3 regions of the Bacillus pretiosus genome follow, and region 1 is predicted to be linked to each of the others. Evidence: riboswitches for the same ligand, from Rfam matches in the RefSeq annotation. Region 1 holds a riboswitch; each other region holds the start of a gene.
What was found. A riboswitch is a leader RNA that binds a small molecule or an ion and turns the genes downstream of it on or off. The one in region 1 is predicted to bind S-adenosylmethionine.
Positions count from the first base shown of each region.

Region 2: another riboswitch for S-adenosylmethionine. It lies ahead of ACU8YW_RS26770 (bifunctional O-acetylhomoserine aminocarboxypropyltransferase/cysteine synthase); the one in region 1 lies ahead of ACU8YW_RS13075 (ECF-type riboflavin transporter substrate-binding protein).
Region 3: another riboswitch for S-adenosylmethionine. It lies ahead of ACU8YW_RS16320 (hypothetical protein); the one in region 1 lies ahead of ACU8YW_RS13075 (ECF-type riboflavin transporter substrate-binding protein).

Region 1 is NZ_CM129593.1:2,556,109-2,563,556, forward strand. Features, by position in the region: gene ACU8YW_RS13060 (peptidoglycan D,D-transpeptidase FtsI family protein) at 1-239, shown strand, start outside; partial or broken gene ACU8YW_RS13065 (macrolide family glycosyltransferase) at 576-1,754, shown strand; gene ACU8YW_RS13070 (aspartate/glutamate racemase family protein) at 1,804-2,484, opposite strand; SAM riboswitch class I at 2,638-2,753, shown strand; gene ACU8YW_RS13075 (ECF-type riboflavin transporter substrate-binding protein) at 2,892-3,440, shown strand; gene ACU8YW_RS13080 (ABC transporter ATP-binding protein) at 3,451-5,151, shown strand; gene ACU8YW_RS13085 (energy-coupling factor transporter transmembrane component T family protein) at 5,144-5,944, shown strand; gene ACU8YW_RS13090 (YjcZ family sporulation protein) at 6,080-6,187, shown strand; gene ACU8YW_RS13095 (sensor histidine kinase) at 6,280-7,448, opposite strand, start outside.
Region 2 is NZ_CM129593.1:5,165,337-5,172,784, forward strand. Features, by position in the region: gene ACU8YW_RS26755 (YczE/YyaS/YitT family protein) at 1-296, shown strand, start outside; gene ACU8YW_RS26760 (homoserine dehydrogenase) at 327-1,622, opposite strand; gene metA (homoserine O-acetyltransferase MetA) at 1,764-2,669, opposite strand; gene ACU8YW_RS26770 (bifunctional O-acetylhomoserine aminocarboxypropyltransferase/cysteine synthase) at 2,653-3,951, opposite strand; SAM riboswitch class I at 4,044-4,148, opposite strand; gene ACU8YW_RS26775 (chloride channel protein) at 4,463-5,695, shown strand; gene ACU8YW_RS26780 (YjjG family noncanonical pyrimidine nucleotidase) at 5,736-6,431, opposite strand; gene ACU8YW_RS26785 (transcriptional regulator YeiL) at 6,538-7,209, shown strand; gene ACU8YW_RS26790 (FMN-dependent NADH-azoreductase) at 7,273-7,448, opposite strand, start outside.
Region 3 is NZ_CM129593.1:3,188,726-3,196,173, forward strand. Features, by position in the region: gene ACU8YW_RS16300 (short-chain fatty acid transporter) at 1-84, shown strand, start outside; gene ACU8YW_RS16305 (group-specific protein) at 125-478, opposite strand; gene ACU8YW_RS16310 (NAD(P)H-dependent oxidoreductase) at 475-1,050, opposite strand; gene ACU8YW_RS16315 (SWIM zinc finger family protein) at 1,074-1,463, opposite strand; gene ACU8YW_RS16320 (hypothetical protein) at 1,717-2,034, opposite strand; SAM riboswitch class I at 2,075-2,173, opposite strand; gene ACU8YW_RS16325 (hypothetical protein) at 2,296-2,487, shown strand; gene ACU8YW_RS16330 (YwiC-like family protein) at 2,520-3,242, opposite strand; gene ACU8YW_RS16335 (ECF transporter S component) at 3,426-4,127, opposite strand; gene ACU8YW_RS16340 (ABC transporter ATP-binding protein) at 4,100-5,761, opposite strand; gene ACU8YW_RS16345 (energy-coupling factor transporter transmembrane component T) at 5,734-6,612, opposite strand; gene ACU8YW_RS16350 (DUF4430 domain-containing protein) at 6,635-7,448, opposite strand, start outside.

The DNA of each region.
Region 1 (7,448 bases):
GTGATATTGGAAGAAATGAAAAAGGTGAGCGAAGAGAATGTTATAATTTAACGTTAGCAGGATATGCGCCGTATGATAATCCTGAAGTAGCATTCTCTGTAGTTGTGCCGTGGGTTATTAATGATAAATCTGGTATTAACTCTGATATTGGAAAAGAAGTTTTAGATGCTTATTTTGAACTGAAAAATAAGAGATTGACTGGAGAAACTATAAAAATAGATAGCTCTCAAGAAGGTTAAAACATATGAAATAGTACAGAAACTAGAGTCGACTTATTTAGAAATAGGTTCAAAATGGGTGATAGGGAGGTAAAATCATTCTATCAATTATTCACATTTTATAAAATAAATCATATATTGATAGCATAGGACAAGCTGAAAAGCTTATTCTAACCTCACAGAACACTCCTTATCACGGTTTGGCATCTACTTATGTAGATGCCTTTTTTAATTTAATCACTAACAATTATTTATCAACCTAAAGTAGCAAGCATATTAGGACTATTAGGTGAAGATTGACGGTAATAATTACAGTATGCTTAATAAGCGAATTGAAATGTAAGGAGTGAGAAATAAGTGCTAAATATTTTAGTGGTTAATTTTCCAGCAGAGGGACATGTAAATCCTACATTAAGTTTAGTCAAAGCCTATACTGAATGAGGTGATCACGTACATTATATTACGACAGAACAATTTAAAGGCAGAATTGAAGATTTGGGAGCTACTGTATATACACATCCAGATTTATTAAAGGAGATTTCTATTGATTCTGAAACTCCAGATGGGCTGAATTCTTTCTTTCGTGTACATGTTCAAACTTCTTTATATATATTAGAAATTACGAAACAATTATGTGAAAACATACATTTTGATTTCGTAATTTATGATATATTTGGCGCTGGAGAGTTAGTAAAGGAGTATTTACAAATTCCAGGCATAGTTTCTTCTCCTATATTTTTAATTCCTCCAAATTTTTTGGAAACATTACCTTTTCATCCAAATGCAGAAATACCATTCCAACCTGATAAAATTTCTGAACAGTTACTATATCAAATGGAACATGAATTTGGAGTAACACCTAAAAATAATCTTCAATTTATGCATAACAAGGGAGATATTACTCTTGTGTACACAAGTCGCTATTTTCAACCTAATAGCGATTTATTTGGAAGAAATAACATTTTTATTGGACCGAGTATTTCAAAGCGTAAAACAAATGTACAGTTTCCATTTGAATTACTTAAAGATAAGAAAGTTATTTATATTTCAATGGGGACACTGCTTGAAGGACTCGAACCATTCTTTAATACTTGCATTGATACTTTCTCGGATTTTGATGGAATAGTTGTAATGGCAATTGGTGATAGAAATGATTGTTCGAAAATTAAGAAAGCGCCAGACAATTTTATAATTGCTTCATACGTACCCCAATCAGAAATATTAAGTGAAGCAGATGTTTTCATTACACATGGTGGTATGAATAGCGTACACGATGCCATTTATTTTAATGTCCCATTTGTTATAATTCCACACGATAAAGACCAGCCAATGATAGCGCAAAGATTAACTGAACTTGAAGCAGCACATCGGTTATTGAAAGAGAATGTTAATGTGCAAACTTTAAATGAAGCGGTAACAGACGTTCTTTCAAATGAAAAGTATAAACATGGTATACGAAAACTGAATGATAGTTTTTTAGAATGTGGTGGTACTAAAGAAGCAATTGCAGTGATTACATCTCTTTTAAATAAATAGTTTAGACAAGATAAAAGCATAGAGGCACTACCTTTATGCTTTTATATTATTATACTGCAAACTGCACAGCAGTATTTGCATGTAAAAAAGCGGTATCAAAAACAGGTACAGTAAGGTCGTTTTGGGAAATGAGCAATGGTATTTCAGTGCAGCCTAGCAATATACCTTCTGCGCCATTTTGAATTAATGAGTTTGTAATTTGTAATAGCTTTTCTTTTGATGTTTCTGAAATAATTCCTTTACTTAATTCATTTAAAATAACATGATGAATAAAATTTCTTTCCTCTTTATTTGGAATAATTGTCTCAATGTTATAGTTCGCTAGACGTGATTTATAGAAGTCTTGTTCCATCGTTTGTTTCGTACCTAATAGTCCGATCCGTTTTATATTCTGCTCTACCATTTTTTTAGCACTTACATCACCAATGTGAAGAAGTGGAATAGATATTGCCTGTTCTACTTCTTCAGCAAATAAATGGACCGTATTGGAACACATTAATAAACATTCAGCCCCGGACTTTTCAACCTTTTTTGCAACTGTGACTAATTCGTTTTTCACTTCTTCGTATTGATGATTTTGTAATAAAGTAGTTACTTCACCAAAGTCCATGCTATATAAAACAAGCTTCGCATTTTGATCGTATTGAGAGAGTGTAAGTTTATTAATATGTTTATAGTATAACGATGTAGATTCCCAACTTAGTCCACCAATTAAACCGATTACTTTCATCGTACATTCCTCCCGTAACTATTTTGAATTCATTATTTCATAATTCCGATAAGAATACAATGATTTAAATGTGCTGTTAAACGAAAAATAAAAATAATTAGAAAAGTGTTGAAATTTATGCTTATTAGTGCCATAATACGAATTACAAATTAATACTTATCCAGAGAGGTGGAGGGAACGGCCCTATGAAACCTCAGCAACCCCTATATAAATTTATAGGAAGGTGCTAATTCCGCAGAGGACACGATGTGTTTTTTGGAAGATAAGAGGATTCTTGAACGTGAAGAAAATGACCTCTTATGTAAGGGGTCATTTTTTGTTGTATAGAAAGGGAGTGTCGATGCATAATTCATTTTCAAAATAAATATAGAGTAATAAAAGTTGACTAATACGGGAGGGGAATTGTAATGAACAAATTATCAACAAAGTTAGTAGTAGCAATCGGAATTGGAGCAGCATTATACGGGATATTAGGACTTTGGGGATTTTCTATTGCACCCAATACATTTATTAAACCTGCATTAGCTATTTTAACCGTTTTTGGAGCGTTATTTGGTCCAGTGGCAGGACTTTTAATAGGACTTATCGGTCATACCGTAACAGATACAATCGCTGGATGGGGTATTTGGTGGGGGTGGGTTATTAGTTCAGGCATTATCGGCTTTGCAATGGGACTCATTCAAAAAAGAGTTAGCTTTAGTGTGAAAAACGGGACGTATAATAAGCGGGATATTTCTTATTTAGCCATTACTGGGTTAATTGGTATTGTCATTGCTATTATATTTGCTGGGGCATTCGATGTTATTGTGATGGGAGAACCATTTGACAAAATTGTTATACAAGTATTAGGAGCAACAATTGCTGATGTTATTGTATTTTTAGTTCTTGGATTGCCAATTACAATAGGTTTAGCTAAATCTAATAAGAAACATACACATTTAAAAATTGAAAAGTAGGGATGTTAACATGCAACCAATCATTTCTTTTGAACAATTCAGCTTTCAATATGAACATGCTGCGCAACCTACTGTAAAAGACATTACATTTCATATATACCCTGGAGAAAAAGTACTAATTGCTGGACGTAGTGGTTCAGGAAAATCAACATTAGCTCATTGTATTAATGGGCTAATCCCATTTTCTTATGAAGGGAGTAGTACTGGAACTATTTCTATTGCGGGAAAAGATCCGAGGAAAGGGAGTATTTTTGAACAGAGTAAACAGGTAGGAACAATTTTGCAAGATCAAGATGCACAATTTATTTGTCTTACAGTAGAAGAAGATGTAGCTTTTTATTTAGAAAATGAATGTGTAAATCAAGATGATATGAAAAAGATTGTTTCAGAATCATTAAAAAAGGTAAAGATGCATACTTTTCATAAACAAAGTCCGCATGAATTATCAGGAGGGCAAAAACAAACTGTTTCTTTAGCCGGTCTGTTAACGACAAATGCTAATATTTTATTGTTTGATGAACCGTTAGCGAATTTAGATCCAGTAAGTAGCTTACATACGATAGAACTTATTAAAGATATACATAAACAATATAATAAAACAATTGTACTTATTGAACATCGAATAGAAGAAATGTTCAATCTGGATTTAGATAAAATTATTTTAATGGATGAAGGGGAAATCGTTGAGATAGGAACACCAGAAGAGATTTTGGCCTCAAATATATTACCATCTATTGGCTTAAGGGAACCTATGTACATTGAAGGATTAAAGAGATTACAGTTTGATAGTAATAATGAGGTAATATACCCACTTGAAAATCTTCAAAGAGAAAGTGTTCGTAGCGCAATAAATGAGTGGATGGAGAAGCAAGTTTTTTGTAAAAATACTCCTAAAAACAAAGAAATATTGAAAGTAGAAAATTTGTCGTTCTCCTATTCTAATAAACAAAAAGTATTAGACAATGTAAATTTCTCCATTAAAGAAGGGGAAATTGTTGCACTTTTGGGTCATAATGGTGCTGGAAAATCTACATTAGCTCATAGTCTTATAGGCATAAACAAAACAAAAAATGATAGGATTGTATTTGATGAAGTAAATATCAATTCTTGGTCTATTCGTAAACGTGGTGAAGTCATATCTTATGTAATGCAAAATCCAAATCATATGATTACACAACCTACTGTTATAGAAGAAGTTTCATTTTCATTAAAATTAAAAAAGGTTTCAAAGGAAGAAATTAAGCATAGAGCGGAGGAAACGTTAAAAATTTGTGGCTTGTATCCATTTCGAAATTGGCCAATCCAGGCATTAAGTTACGGACAAAAAAAGAGAGTAACGATTGCATCTGTACTAACAACCAATCCGAAACTTATTATTTTAGATGAACCGACAGCGGGACAAGATCATTATCATTATAAACAGTTTATGACGTTTATAAGAAAACTAGCTGCAAAGGGAATATCTTTTATTTTTATTACACACGATATGAATCTCACATTAGAATATGCAGACAGAGCGATAGTTCTACATGAAGGAGAAATTATTGCGAATAATACTGCATCTACTGTATTAGGGAATTCAGAAACTTTACATAGAGCGCACTTAGGGGAGAGTTCTTTATTCAAACTCGTTAAATTAAGTGGTATTGCAAAACCTGAAAGATTTATAGAACTTTATTTTGATGTTATGAGGAGGGAGGAAGGTGTATAATACATATTTTCATCGTATGGATGGAGCAGTGAAATTGTTGTTATTTATTTTTTGCATGACGCTTACTTTTTTATTTTTTGATTTTCGCGTATTGCTATTTGTATTTATGATTGGATGTATCGGACTTCTAGTTGCTAAAATTCCATTTCGTAAAATTTTTATTGTTTTTACTGTTATATTTACATTTAGTTTATTAAATTCTGTCATGATTTTATTTATTACACCAACTCATGGATCTGAATTAACCGAATCATATACTTCGTTTTTACATATCAGATATGCAACAATTACATATGAAACATTATTTTATGCAGCTACACTTTCATTAAAATATTTTACGTTATTACCATTTACACTTATTTATATATACACGACTGATCCAAGCAAATTTGTGAGTAGCTTAAGTAAATTTCGAATTCATTATAAGATTACATATGCAATAAATATTGCATTACGTTATATACCTGATATTCAGTCCGAATATAAAGTTATTAAACATGCACAAGAGGCGAGAGGAGTAGCTTTTGAAAAAGGAGAAGCAAGTTTATGGATTCGTATGAAAAACCGTGTCTTAATTTTTTGGCCTTTAATTATTCATTCACTAGATAGAATCGATACAGTTTCAAATGCAATGGATTTAAGAGGATTTGGAAAGAAGAATACACGAACTTGGTTTTATACAAATAAAGCGAAAAGCGGGGATTTCATTGCTTTATTTGTAGGTATTTTTATTTTAATTGTTGCAGTGTATTTAAAGTTACATGTATTTCAAAACTTTTGGTATCCATTTTAAAACACTCTCAAATGAGTGCTTTTACTTATTTTTATGTGGACATGCTCAAAAAAGGGATATTTACATAATGTATAATACGAACCAGTTAAAATGATCAACTACCTATTAGTTTTCAAACCAAAAGGAGGAGAAAATATGAGTTACGGTGGTTCTTGTGGTTTTGGTGGAGGTTTCGCGTTATTAGTTGTGTTATTTATTTTATTAATTATCGTTGGATGCAGCTGCTGGGGCGGAGGGTACTAATTTCTAATTAGTCTCCACAAATGTAAACTTAAAAAACATAGAAGATACTTATGTATCGAAACAAATAAAAAAGGAGCAATTATGCTCCTTTTTTATTTGTTTTCAGATGAGTTCATATTACATTTTGGCAATGTAATTGTCAAAGTTGTACCTTTATTAATAACGCTTCGGATTTTCAAACTACCTTGCATCGTTTCAATGATTTTAACAGCAACCATTGTACCTAAACCTGTACCTTTTGTTTTTGTACTAAAATATGGTTCACCAAATCGATTTACTTGCTCTTGTGACATACCAATTCCGCTATCCTCAATTCGAATAATAACTTTATTATTACTAATAGATGAGGAGATATGTAAAGTACCACCATTAGGCATTGCTTCAATCCCATTTTTTATTAAGTTTAAAAAACATTGTTGAAAGTGCTGTTTATTGCCTACAATTGTTGCTGTGGAAAAATCTTTTGTAATATGTATTGTATTCATATTGCATAATGGTAAGATCATATTAATAACTCGGTTCAACTCTTGTTCTACTGAAATATGATCTGATTTTTCTGAAGCAGGTTTGGCAAACGTTAAATAATCATCAATAATTCCTTGTGCACGATGTAACTCTTCAAGTATATGTTCAATATACTCATCTCTTGATTCTGGAGTTAAATTAGGTGTTTTTAAAAGTTGAGTAAATCCTTTTACGACAGTTAAGGGGTTTCTTACTTCGTGCGATATACTAGCAGCAAGTTGGCTAACAATCTCCATTTTTTCCATTTTAATCATCTTCGATCGCATACATACTGCATCTTTTAAAACTTCATTAAAATAAATGCCAAACAACATCAAAATGGTTGGTAATATTATAAAATAAATAATGTACAAATTATTCACTTCAAAATCTGATAAAGTTAATACAATTACAGTTGTAAATATTGCTAGAAAAAATGTTAAAAACATTCCATAAGCTACTTTAATTTTTCTATTATACTTATTAAATTTTGCGGATGCGAATGCTGTAACGATAAACATTGTTCCATAAACTAGTATTGTTAACATACTAAATCCATAAAATGAAAATCTTGTAATTAATAAAATAGCAAACAAAATGATACCAACAGGGAAGCCACCATAAAGTGTGCCTATTATAACTGGTATTTGTCTTAAATCATGAATACAATTTTCATCCATATAGATTGGATAGCGCATACATAAAATAAGAGGGATACTCGTACAAAGGATAATAAGTAATTTTTTATATTTCTTTA
Region 2 (7,448 bases), 2.6 Mb from region 1:
TTATTTGCGGAAATCTATTCGTTGGAGCTGGGATTGGTCTTTACGTCTCTACAAACCTTTGCGCAGCACCTCAAGAAGCTTTCGTTTTAACGGTTGCTGAGAAAAAGAAATGGACATTTAGAAGAACAGAAATTTCGTTAGCGTTTTTATTTTTAACATTAAGCTTCCTATTAGATGGACCTATCTATTTTGGAACAATCATCTTATCCTTTACAACAGGCTGGATTATCCAAGCATTTATTCAAATTGGTACGAAGATTTTAAATAGAAAAGAGCCTATTAAGCAAGCTGCTTAACAGGCTCTTTCTGTTTTATAAGAAGAGATACTACTTAGCATCCCCTTCAATTCGATAGTTTGCTTTCAAACAATCTATTTCTTCATACCCTTGCAACGTATGTAGAATATAATCATAATCAGCAAGAGACGCACGATGCGTCACAATTACAATTTCAGCCTTCCCTTTCTCTTCAAGCGGCATTTGAATAATCTTTTCAAAGCTAACGCCACGCTCAGAGAATAATGAAGTAATTTTTGCAAATACACCAATTTCATCTTTTACATGAAGTCTTAAAAATTTCTTCACAACAATTTCGTCTGGCTCTTTTAATACTTTTTTATACTGCGGGGATACCGCACTATTTCCGTTTACACCTAATCGAATATTTTGCATTACAGCTACTAAATCTGAAACAACAGCTGTTGCTGTCGGTAAACTTCCTGCACCTGGCCCATAAAACATCGTTTCTCCGACCGCTTCACCATACACATATACAGCGTTATATTCGTTTTGTACGGCCGCCAGAGGATGTGTATTTGGAAGTAGTGTCGGTTCAACTGTCACCTCTAATTTTTCACCATCTCGCTTCGCAAGACCGATTAATTTAATCGTGTATCCTAAACTCTTACTGTATTCAATATCTTCTTCTGTAATAGAAGTAATCCCTTTTACCTTCACATCTCCAAGCTCTACATTTGTAGAAAAACCAAGGGTAGCCAAAATCGTCATTTTTCTCGCTGCATCTAAACCTTCCACATCTGATGTTGGATCTGCTTCTGCAAATCCAAGTTGTTGGGCTTCTTTTAACACGTCGTTATATGCTCTCCCTTCATCTGACATTTTCGTCAAAATAAAATTTGTCGTTCCATTTACAATTCCCATTACTTTCGTAATAAGATCTGAAGAAAGTCCTTCTACGATACTTCGTAAAATCGGAATCCCTCCGGCTACACTTGCTTCATAAAACAAATCTGCTTTATTATCTTTTGCTACCGCTAAGAGTTCCGCCCCATGTAACGCCATTAAATCTTTATTGGCAGTCACAACATGCTTCCCGCTCTGTAAGGCTTGCAAAATATATGCTTTTGCATCATCAATGCCACCCATCACTTCGATGACAACGTCAATATTTGGATTATCTAAAATTTCATTTGCATCTTGTGTTAATAGAGTAGAAGGTACCTCTACTTCTCTCTCTTTTTCAATATTTTGTACTAGTACTTTCGTTACTTTTACAGGACAACCTACTTGGTGGATAAGTCGCTCTTGATGATCTGTAATGATACGAACTACACCACTCCCAACTGTCCCAAGACCTAATAAACCAACTTGAATTTCTTTCATAATACTGTCCACCCCTCAAAAATTGTGTTTAGATGAAATTATATGAGTAAAAAATCTGAAAAACAATGTTTTTTGAACATTCGGAAAAATATGAGTTAATCTTTACAAAGAAAACGTTGCCACGTGTTACACAATCTTTTTTTATAATACATAAGGGGTTTCTTGATACACGTAATAATTCAGCCAATTAGAGAATAATAGATTCCCATGGCTTCTCCACCTTACAAGTGGTTTCTCATTTGGATTATTATGCTTAAAATAATTTTTCGGCACATCAATATTTAACCCTTTTTGGCGGTCCCGTTCGTATTCTTGCTTTAACGTATCACAACTATATTCACTATGCCCGAGCGCAAACACTTGCCTTCCTTCTTGCCCAATGACAAGGTGAACACCTGCTTCCTCAGAATTTGCTAATAATGTTAAGTCTGTCACCTTTCTAATATCACTCTCTCGTACTTCTGTATGACGAGAATGCGGGGCAAAAAACAATTCATCAAACCCTTGTAACAATTTCACATGTTGCTCACGAACTTCATGTTCAAATACACCGAACATTTTTTCCTTAAGAGGATACTTTGGAACACCATAATGATGATACAAGCCAGCCTGTGCCCCCCAGCAAATATGAAGCGTAGATGTTACATTCTTTTTTGAATACTCCATAATACGTTTAAGCTCTTCCCAATAATCTACCTCTTCAAAAGAAAGAGTTTCAACTGGTGCTCCTGTAATAATAAGTCCATCAAATTTCTCATTCTCAATATCACGAAATGTTTTATAGAAACTCGTTAAATGGTCCTGCGCTACATTGCGAGACAAATGTGATTCCATATGAAGTAGGTGAACATCTAATTGCAACGGTGTGTTGCCAATTAAACGAAGTAATTGCGCTTCTGTTTCTTGCTTTGTAGGCATTAAATTTAAGATAGCAATTTTCAATGCCCGGATATCTTGTGTTTCTGCTCGCTCCTTCGTCATTACAAAAATATTTTCCTTCTGCAACACTTTGCGAGCTGGTAAATCTCTATCAATTATGATCGGCATGTTCTTTGCCTCCGACTAGCGCTGCTTCTAAATCTGCAATAATATCAGAAACATCTTCTATACCAACCGATAAACGAATTAAATCTGATGTAACTCCAGCTAGACGCTGATCTTCAGCACTTAATTGTCTATGCGTTGTGCTAGCAGGATGTATAACACAAGTTCGTGCATCCGCTACATGCGTTACGAGAGTTGCTAGTTTTACATTTGCGATAAATTCTTTCGCTGCTTCTAATCCGCCCTTAATGCCGAATGTTAAAACACCACTAGCACCTTTTTTCAAATACGTTTGTGCTAACGAGTAATTTTCATTGCTATCTAATCCCGGATAATTCACCCATTCAATACGTTCATGGTTAGCAAGCCACTTAGCAACTGCGAGAGCATTTTCACTATGACGCTCCATTCTTAAATGTAGCGTTTCTAAGCCGATATTGCTAATATACGCATTGAATGGGCTCATACAGTTTCCATAGTCTCTTAATAATTGAACACGTGCCTTCACAATATACGCTGCTGCACCAAAATTTTGAACGTAACTTACGCCGTGATAACTTGGATCCGGTTCAACAAGTTCAGGATATTTCCCATTTGTCCAATCAAAGTTCCCTCCGTCAATGACAATGCCGCCTAAAGAGCTTGCATGACCATCAATATATTTCGTCGTAGAATGAACGATAATATTTGCTCCGTGCTCAAATGCTTGGCATAAATAAGGAGTTGCTAATGTATTATCCACGATAAAAGGTACTTCTAACTCTTTCGCTGCATCTGAAAATTCTTTGAAATTTAAAACGTTCATCGCTGGATTTCCTAACGACTCTGCATAAACAAGTTTCGTCTTATCATTAGCAAGGGCCACAATTTCATCAGCACTTAAATTCGGATTAAAGAACGTAACGTCAATACCAAGCTTACGCAAACTCACTCCAAATAAATTAAACGTTCCACCATAAACTGTGGAAGAACAAAGCAAGTGGTCTCCGCTACTACAAATATTTAAAACAGCAAGCATAATAGCAGCCTGCCCAGAAGCCGTTGCAACAGCTCCTACACCACCCTCTAAATCCGCTAACTTTTGCTCAAATGCAGCTAAAGTAGGATTTCCAATACGCGTATATATATATCCTTCTGCCTCTAAATTAAATAGCGCTGCTAAATCATCTGAAGTATCGTATTTATACGTTGTACTTTGATAAAGTGGCAAAACACGCGGTTCACCATTCTTTGGTGTATAGCCACCTTGCACACAAATTGTTCCTTTTCCCCATGATTCTCCCATCTCTCATTCTCCTTTCTTTTATACAAAATAAAAAACTGCTCCTTTCCTGAAAACAAGAAAGGAGCAGTTTGAAAACACGCTCTAAAGGCTCTTTCTTATCTTTCAGGATTATTACCTGCAGGATTTGGCACAATTCCGTTATACGGCTGTTGCCAAGGTTTCATCGGGCCTGTCCCTCCACCTTTTCTTGATAAGACTATGCAATTACCGTTGATTTTATAGCAATAATTTCCTAATGTCAATCGGTTTTTCTGAATGTTCTAAATTAAATACAAAGAATTTGACATGCATAACAAAAGAAATATATTCCATATCCATTTGAAAAAGACCTTTTAAAACCCACGATTACTATATAAAATTAAGTAAGTAGTTTAACTGTATACATTTCAAATTCTCACGAGACCTCAATATATTGAATAAGCCCACCTCTCAAAAAGATACTATACATATTCCTTTCACAGTAGCATATTTAATCCTTTCGACATTAAAACTTACATAACGGAGGTATAACATGACAAACACAAAGGACATGCACTATATACTCGTCCTATACGGCATTCTTTTAGGCTCTATAGTAGGAGCTACAGTCTGGCTATTTTTAGTTACAATAAATATCGGCATTCACTTTATTTGGGGATACTTACCTACTATTTTCTCTTCTCCCCCGTATTACACTATTTGTGTAACAACTATCGGTGGTATTCTCGTTGGTTTAACCCAAAAATACTTCGGCATATATCCACGTCTTATGCCGGAAGTGATGGGTGAATATAAAAAAACTGGTAGAATTGAATACCGTTTTGTACATAAAGCTACTTTAACTGCGATTATCGTTTTAATATTTGGAGCTAGCTTAGGTCCCGAAGCAGCACTTGTTGGAATTATCGGTGGACTTTGTACATGGGTAGGGGATCGCTTTACATTTGCCTTAAAAGGAATGAATGAACTAACAGAGGTTGGAATTGGCGCTACTTTAAGTGTAATTTTTAACGCGCCATTATTCGGTTATTTAGCTCCAAATGAAAATGAGGGTGAGCAAATTAACGAATTTTCTAAAGGAAAAAAAGCAATTGTATATTTAGCTACCACTTTCGCTGGCTTTTCCGTTTATTTATTACTTAGTAAATTCGATAATCGCGGATCCTTTATCGTTGATTTTGGGGAAGGTTCCCTTTCTCTTAATGAATGGATCGCCTTTCTACCACTTGCTAGTATTGGTGCTATAGTTGGTTTCTTTTATTTCAAATTTGAATTCACATTAGAGAAATTAATCCATCCCTTCAGGGAATACAAACTATCACTTGGAATTATCGGTGGTATTTTATTAGGAATTACAGGAACTTTTCTCCCGTACACGTTATTCTCAGGAGAACACCAATTAAAAGATTTAGTCGTTGAATGGAGTCATTTATCTTTCTGGGTACTACTTCTTTCAGGTGTTTTAAAATTATGTATTACTGCCGTTTGTTTAAATACAGGTTGGCGCGGTGGACATATTTTCCCAATTATATTTGCTGGATCTAGTATCGGATATGCTATAGCTTCCATTATCCCGATAGATCCAATCGCTTCGGTAGCCATCGTCACGACAGCAATTTCAAGCTATGCATTAAGAAAACCAATTGCTATAACATTACTATTACTCATGTTTTTCCCGCTCAATTTACTATTACCGATGCTTGGAGCGGCAGCGATTGGTAATGCATTTCCACTTCCTAAAAATAACGAAGCTACAAACGAATAAAAATAGGCAGTAGGGACAAAAGTTCCACTGCCTATTTTTATTACACACGTTGCTTCAATAACGCGTATAACTCTTCAAAATTTTGTACTTCATATGTTGGCACAATCTCGCTATTATTTGATTTCTTTTCTGGATTAAACCAACAAGTATCAATTCCCGCTACATATCCACCTTTCATATCAGCACTTAACGAATCCCCAATAATGAGCCCTTCTTCAGGGGGAAAATTAGGAATTCGTTCAAAAACATAATCAAAATACTCTTTCATCGGCTTTTGGAATCCCGTATCTTCAGAAATGAAAATATCTTTAAACAAGGCATGTAATCCTGCATTACGTAAACGCTTATCTTGCGTCTTAGAAATACCGTTTGTCACTATATATAAATCGTACTCACTTTGAATTTGACTTATAAATTCAAACGCACCTTGCATAAGTTGGTTTCCTTCTTCTAAGTAGCTACGATAATTATTTTCGAATAATACTCCATCTACTTCTTCCCCGTACTCTTTAAACAAAATTGAAAACCGCGTATTTACAACTTCATCACGGTTCATTTCACCTTCCTCAAAAGCATCCCAAAGACTTTTATTAATTTTTTTATAGTGCCCTTCAACCTCGCTAGTTAGAGGAATCCCTTTCTCTTCAAACAGCATACGTAACGCCATTTTCTCCGCCTTCTGAAAATCTAACAATGTATCATCTACATCAAATAGCAATGTTTTATATTTTTTCATAAGCCCTTCACACTCTCTTTTCTACAAAAACAAATTTACGTAAATCGTATCATTCCTTCTTGTAAACATAATAGGAGATATCTCATACTAAACATGAGGTGAAAATATGAAAGTCAGCAAAAATAGCGAAGAAATCTCTCATTACATGCAAACTTACAACGTCCATACTCTTTTTTCTTTTAATGTCTTACCGTATGCTGAACTACATTCCTTTCAAAAGAGAGAAAGGATATGTAATGAAGGCGTTGATGTTCCTTATCTTTATTACTTAATTTCCGGAAAAGCGAAAATATATATGAGTCACAAAAACGGGAAGGTCTCCTTAATTAACTTTATTCAAGCACCTTCGTTCATTGGAGAATTAGGGTTAATTGGCGTTGAATCCGTTACGAAAACGGTGGAAGTGATTGAAGATTGTATGTGCTTAGCGTTCCCTCTTAAAGATTGTCAGCATCTTTTATTGCAAGATGCTACCTTTCTACAGAAACTATGTAAATTTATCGGCGAAAAAACAATTAGCCGAACAGAAAGTTACGCCAAAAACAATAGTTATCCGTTCGAAAATCGATTAGCGGCTTTTATTCTATTAACAGAACAAAATAACAGTTATACAGAAAAACATACCGAGGCTTCGGAATACTTAAATGTCAGCTACCGCCATCTTTTATACGTATTAAACCAGTTTTGCCAGCAAAATTACTTAAAAAAAGACGGAAGAACCTATTACATACAAGATCGAATTCAATTAGAAAAACTGGCTGATGAACTTAAAATATAAAAAAAGTAGCATTAACGTTTACCTGTTAATGCTACTTTTTTCGAGTGACGATTCTATTTTCAATTAAAATTTACTTGCCACTTTAGCTGCTTCTTCAAGACCAGCTGTAATGATTTCTTCTGCTTTATCTGGGAATTGGTTATGTCCTTCAATAACTACTGTTTCCATATTTGTTGCACCGAAGAAGCCCATCATGCTTGCTACATATTTAACAGCCATTTCTACTTCAGCTGCTGGAC
Region 3 (7,448 bases), 630 kb from region 1:
GGTGCTCGTGATATTATGGGATTTTGCGTTGTTAACTTACTATATGCAGGATTTATCATTAGTCTATGTTTCTTATTTATTTAAACGAAAAGCTAGTTTTATACTAGCTTTTTTATATAATAAATCACTTATTTCCCACGCAATTTATCACGATCTTCCACTCTATATCCGTAAGCTGTAATGCCTCAAATGCAAAAAAATCTTCACATACTTTTTCAATCAGATGTGGATTTTCCCTCAAGAAATTCCACTGTAACGCTTTAGGAAGAAAATACGTTTCATACTCTTTACTTCCTCTTACTACCTCATCCACTTCTCTTTCACAAATTCCTCTTATTAAATAATCATTTCTTAATTGAATCTGTATTTGTTGAAACGTTTCACTACATTTCTTCAATTGGATTAAGCAATTAATATATGTACGAAAAAGTTCGTTATCATACTGACAACAATTTATAATACGTTCCATTTCATTCATAACGTACGAGCCTTTTCTTCTATTTGTAATAACCACTTTTCCCGCTTCTCTCGTTTACTCGTTTTCACAGATTGAAAAAAAGATCGTTTTACATCGCGAATGCCGCAAAAACGTAAAACACCTCTCTTCATCATAATCCAATCTGCTGATCGATATAGTAGTGCGACGTACCATAACGGTGAGTCTAACGTATTAATTACCCATGCCTTCTTACCTTTCAATAAGCCTTTCGGCAGGGCACCTTCATATTTATAAGCAAAACCAGCTACGAAAATGCGATCAATAAACCCTTTTAAAATAGCTGGCATCCCCCACCACCATATTGGATAAATGAAGAGAAGAGTATCCGCTTCTTCCACTAACGTTCTGTACCGAGCTGTCTCTTCTTCATTTACTAAATCACGTCTTTTCTTCTCCTCATTAAATACAAGGACGGGATCAAATTGTTCCTTATATAAATCAAGTACCGTAACCGAATGATTTGTTTCTTGTAATCCTTTTTGCACATGCTTTAATATCCCCGCATTAAAACTGGAAGGACTAGGATGAGCGTATACAATTAGTACATTCACTACATAACAACTCCCTCTATAAGTTAAAGTTTCCCCTTCTTTAACATCTTCTCTACAATTTGCACGTTTTTCGAACTTTGTAATAAACGATTTAATAATGTAAGTAACTCTTCCTTTTCTAAATCTTTCAGTTTCTCTTTCACCGTACTCTCACCAGCACTTTGAATATCATAAACAACTGCCGCCATATGCTTACAATAATTCTCATATGGACACTCGCAGCTACTTTCTGTAAAATTTTCAAGATCAATCATTACTTCATAGTTTCCTGCATTTCCAGTAACAAAAGCAAATATTTTCTTTTCTTGTATTTCAACATCTTCTACATGTCCTTCTTCATAATATTCATAACCTTTATCCATAATGTACTTAGGAATCCATTTCGTTATATCATTTAGTAAGTAAGCGTACATAACAACACCTCTTCCTTTAATTCCCTTTTGACTTCCAAAACCCTGCATGTTATTCTAATAACTGTCAAATAGCAAGTCTATATGACAAAACGACTGACACCTATTCGGCGGAGGTGTCTCTTTTCATTTGCAGCCGATATGAAGTGCCTCTTTCAGGCACATTCAATCTTTGACACTACACACTCAACACCATTCCCTTGTATCAGGCTGCTTAAGCAGTCTTTTACGCTACATACTCCAAAAAAAAGAGAGCTTAGCTCCCTTTTCCCGCCTTATAAAATACCCCTTTTTCAGTATAGAGATATTCATCAGCTAATGTAATTTTCCCATCCAGTTTCAGTTCATCTAATAGTCTTGATAAATAAAATTGATGTAACATCTTTTTCGTGAATTTTCCTTCATGATGCGAAACGATATGTTCTTGAATATCTAACAATGATATTGGCTTATCTTGCTCTATCATATATTCATAAACTGTACTACGCAGTTTTACGTATTTTTCGAGTGTCACAGTACTTCGCAACCCCTTTCTTCTTAATATAAATTTTCGTAATCGGTTTTTTTGCAACAAAAAAACCTCTCCGATAAGAAGAAGTTACGTATATATCTTCGTCTTATCTCCCAGAACAAATATGTTCTGCTGGAATTAGCACCTGCATCGCGGTTGCTGGGTTTCATCGGGCCAGTCCCTCCACCTCTCTGGATAAGAAAATATTCACTTAATTCTTACTATACGTAATTTCATTCTAATTGTCAAACAAATATAACAAATTATATTTTGTTCCTTACTGTTCATACTATACATATATGAATATGCAAGGAGGATTATGAAATGCACGAAAATGCTCGCGGATATGTCCAAAATTCTTTTCAATCATTACAAGAAGCAAAACATTGTTTAGAAGAAGCGCTACAGACTGTTGAAAAAGATTTTAATCGCGCTCGTATTGAACAATCACTTTATGCGATCGAACAAGCTATTCAACGCTGTGATTACACGGTTCATATTTTAGAACAAGATTGAAAAAACTTCCCATCATAAGGTGGGAAGTTTTTTCAAATGGCATACTTCATAATTATTACCGTTATAATTAAAAAATATACAGAATTAGCAATTTCTAAAACCCCTACTTTTATAATAGAAATTTTTTTGCCATATAACATAATTGCTCGAATGACACTCGGTATAAAAATAAGAGAACACCACGGATTGATAGCAAAGACAATGACTGTTAATACAATATGATACCCCCATGATATAAGACGATACTTCGGGTTATTTTTCTCGCGAATCATCGTTTTTACATAAAATGTACTTCCTAAAAAATATAAAAATGAAATAAGCGCAATAAATAATGCTGTTTTATCTATAAGTTTCATTGAAAAATAATAACTAACTAAACCACCAATACAGAAAACAATAATCGCACTAATGTCATTTAGTAACGCTCTTTCATTCTTTTGACGAGCGTAATACATATTTACTATAAATAACGGAATCATTACTGCTATGAATAAAAGAATGCGCCATTCATATAATAGAGAGATCATCCCAAATACGAAAGCGATGATAAAATATACAATTGCAGCATGTAAAAACTCTTTTTTTCGTTTTTGCTTTATGTACGTAAGAAATGGATACGTAGCTAAATAGATAAAGAACCAAGCTAAAAACAATGGAATATGATACATAGTAGGTTTCCCAAGCATGACACTTAATAGAAATGGTATAACGAGCATGGCCCATGCACCGTGTTGCTTCGGAATAACTAACTTCATTAACTATACACCTCCCTTTTGAAAGCAGTTCTCACCTACTATTATACAAATAATTTTATATAGTAACGTATATATATTGGACTATTTCTTGACATTAAAAAATGCTCCTTACAATGTGTAAGAAGCATGAAAGAGGCAAACGAATATGTAAGTCGCGACCCTACCTTATATGAGTATGCTTTTCTATGCCATGTTATGCTTATCTAATATGCCGTATTTCTTTTTAAATCTCGTAAGAATCATAATCCAAGACGTACTAAATAGTAGTAAGAAAATAACATTCGAAATTGCATGACTCAAATCGAAATAAAAACTTGCAATATAATACGAAACGACTGCTTCCCACGTTGCCTCACGTATGAAACCGAGAAGCCCCCATAAGTTCATAATCCAGCCAAATAAAAATCCAACAAACAATCCGTATAGAAGCCTTCCCCACAGCTTTTTCATTAAAAATGTATTACGTAATAATCCAGCTATAAAACCAATCATGCCCCAAGAAAACATTTGCCACGGCGTCCACGGACCTTGTCCTAAAAAGATGTTAGATACGATAGCCGCTGTTGCACCGATCATAAAACCAGTTTCACTCCCAAACACAATTGCAGAAACGATAATGACAAATGAAGTCGGTTGTACACTTGGTAAAATAGAAAATGGTACACGGCTAACTGCTGCAATTGCCGCTAACACAGCAACGAGCACAATTTCACGTGAAACAAAAGCCTTTCTTTCAAAACGGATATAAAACGGTAACATAATAACAACTAATAAAAACAAACTACTTAACATGTAATAACCATCCATGATAAGTGTAGTAAAGAGTAGTGTGCCTATTATTACTGCAAAAATACATATTATGAATGCAACATATCGTTTGGACACGCTTCGTACACATCCTCCCACGTTAATGCATATGGTAACTCTTTTCGAATAAATCGATTAATAGAGGTTGTATAAAAGAAGTTGCCACTAAAAAATTCTTTCGGTGTGTCATTCATAATGACTGCTCCGTCAAATAACATCATACATTGATCAACGTATTTCGCTGCAAACTCAATATCATGCGTTGCCATTACAATTGTTGTACCTTCTTTTTGCAGCTTTCTAAATAGCTCTCCTACTCTTTCTTTTTTCCACGGATCTAATCCCTTTGTCGGTTCATCAAGTAACAATAAAGTCGGCTTTGATAATAACGTTGTACATAACGCAAGTAGTTGTTGCTCTCCCCCGCTACAATCATGCGGATGGCGTTCTTTAAGCGAATACAACCAAAACTTCTTCAACATATCTTCTGCTATTTCTTTTCCTTGTTTTCCGTATAACTCTCGTGCACGTTCATACACTTCTTCCCACACTGTATCAAATGTAAAATGATAATACGGATGCTGCGATACATACCCGATCCTTTTAAATCGTTCTTTCGAATCAATTTTATGTATCACTTTCCCATTCCACTTTACTTTCCCTCTTCTCGCTTTTTGTAATCCAGCTAAAATCGTTAACAGTGTAGACTTACCTGTACCATTTTTTCCAACGAGAGCTACCCATTTTCCTTTTTCAATCGATACGGTTAAGTCTCGTAAAATAAGTGGACTATTTTTTTCATATTGGAACGAAATATGCTCTGCACTTAAAATGACTTCTCGCTTTTCACTTTGTGCTATTGGCTCATTCACATATGATATCGCTGAAAAATGATTCAGTTTCATTTGCGCTTCTCGCACTGTAAACGGAATATCTTCCGCATTCCATTCTAAAAACAATCTTGGAATTTGCGGAATAAATGGACGGAATTTTTCTACTTCCCACATGTTCGCGATAACCGTTTTAGGATTTCCATCATACACGATTTGACCATTATTCATACAAATAACGCGCGTAGCAAGTGGGATCACTTCATCTAAACGATGTTCACTTAACACAATCGTAATACCAAGTTCTTCGTTAATACGTTTTAACAATCCTAAAAACTCTTTCGCAGCAATGGGATCTAACTGCGCCGTCGGTTCATCTAATAATAATAGTTTTGGCTGCATAACTAGTACCGCAGCCAAATTGACAAGTTGTTTTTGTCCACCAGATAACGTATGAACAGATTGATGCAATAAATCTTGAAATCCTAAGAAGCTAATAAGCTCTGCTATTCGTTTTTGAATAATCTGTGATGGTAACCCGATATTTTCTAAAGAAAATGCTAATTCTTGAATGACCGTATCCATTACGAGCTGATTTTCTGGATTTTGAAATACCATACCAATTTCTTGTGCAGATAATAAATCAGGTACTTCCTCTAATAAAACGTCATCATAAAAAATTTCTCCTGAACGTGTACCGATTGGAAGTAATTCCTTTTTAAAATGTTTCAATAAAGTCGTCTTTCCAGAGCCTGACCCTCCAGCAAGTGCAATAAACTCTCCTTTTTGAATAGAAAGAGAAATATGCTGTAACGCATATTCGTTTTCATCAGCATATACAAATGATAAATTGTTTATTTCTGCATGCGCCACCATATCCATTCCTTTCCTTCCATTATAATTGGTAGACTAATAAACATCATAAATACTCCGAACATCACTCCATCGTATTGCTGAAATAGAATAGATTCGACTTTCGGATAAATGATTAGCTTTCCCCCGCCATACGTATTACATATAATAGCAATGATAAGTAGAATACTTAAATAACTGAGCGTATACCAATCTCGTCTTTCCATTCTATACCGAATATATGTCGTACGCTTCGTTACACCAAATCCACGAGCTTGCATAGAATCTGCTGTTTGCAGCGCATCTTCTAATGAACAAATTAATAATACTTGCAGCAATTGCATACCATTTTTCACCCGTTCTACAATGGAACCTGCGTCTACTTGTACACCTTTCGTTTTTTGAACGAGTGTTATTTTCTGTAATCGCCTCATAAACAAAGGAACAAACCTCACCGTAATCATCGTTAACAATGCTACCTTCGGTGAAATTCTAGAAAACAAATATAAAAATTTATGACTCGAAATAATATCATTATACGAAGCAAACGTAAACATAATCGCAACTAATAATAATCCCATTACTACTCCAAACATAATCGCCTCAAGCTTAATACGGCTATCACCTAACCAAAATAACGTAGTTCGCCCTCTATGTGTTAATAACGAATTAAATAAAATGACCATAAAAAAGAAAACGATTGTGCTCGGTAACATCTTTCTTATCTTTTCACTATTCCCTTGCATTATATTGATTATGACGATTAATAGTATTGCTCCAATTAAAAAAAGAGGATGAAGACACATCATACATAGTATCATCACCCCGATATAATAGAAAAAATTCACAAAAGGATGTAAAGAAGAAAAACTTATTTTCATAGTCCTTTACCGAATGCCTTTCTTATTTTAATACATACACCCACTCAATTGTATCTCCTGGTTTAACTGTTACTACACCTGCACTATGGTTTGGAAATGCACCGTTCACACGATATTTCCATCCACTAGTATCTGTAATATCTTTTTCATATAAATCATTAATACCTTTTACATAAATATCACCTTTAGAGCCCATTGCATCCACATCTAAACCTGTACGCTGCAATACTTTATAAACAGTATCGCCTTCTTGTACATCCATTTTTTTCGCACCTAATAAGTACCCTTTATCACCTTTTACTGAGATAGTGACTTGTTTTGGTTTTGGTATTACTGGATCTGGCACTGGCACTGGCGGTACTGGATCTGGTACCGGTGTTGGTGGCGTTGGTACAGTTGCTTGTTGCTCTTTATTCGGATCAACCTTCTGCTCCTGCTTCGGTGTTTCTTTCGGCTGATTCACAACCTTCGCTTCTTCTTTTATTTCTTGCGCTTTCGGTTGTTTCTCTTCTTGTGCTTTTTGCTGTTCTGGTTGCTTAGTAGCAGGCTGTTCCTGAGGTTTCTCTTCTTTCTTTACTTCCGGTTGTGCCTGTGCCTTTTCTTCTTTCGGCTTCTCTTCTACTTTTTGCTCTTGTTTCTCTTTCTGCTCTTCTTGCTGCTTTTGCTCTTGTTCAGCTTGTTTTTCCTCCGGTTTTTCTTCCGGTTTCGCTTCATCTTTTTTCTCTTCTTGTTTTGCTACCTCTTCTTGCTTTGGTTCTACTTTCTTCTCAGGCTTTACAGCTGCCTCTTCACACCCGGCAAGTAGCCCAAGTGAAAGCATTAAAGAAATAAACCAT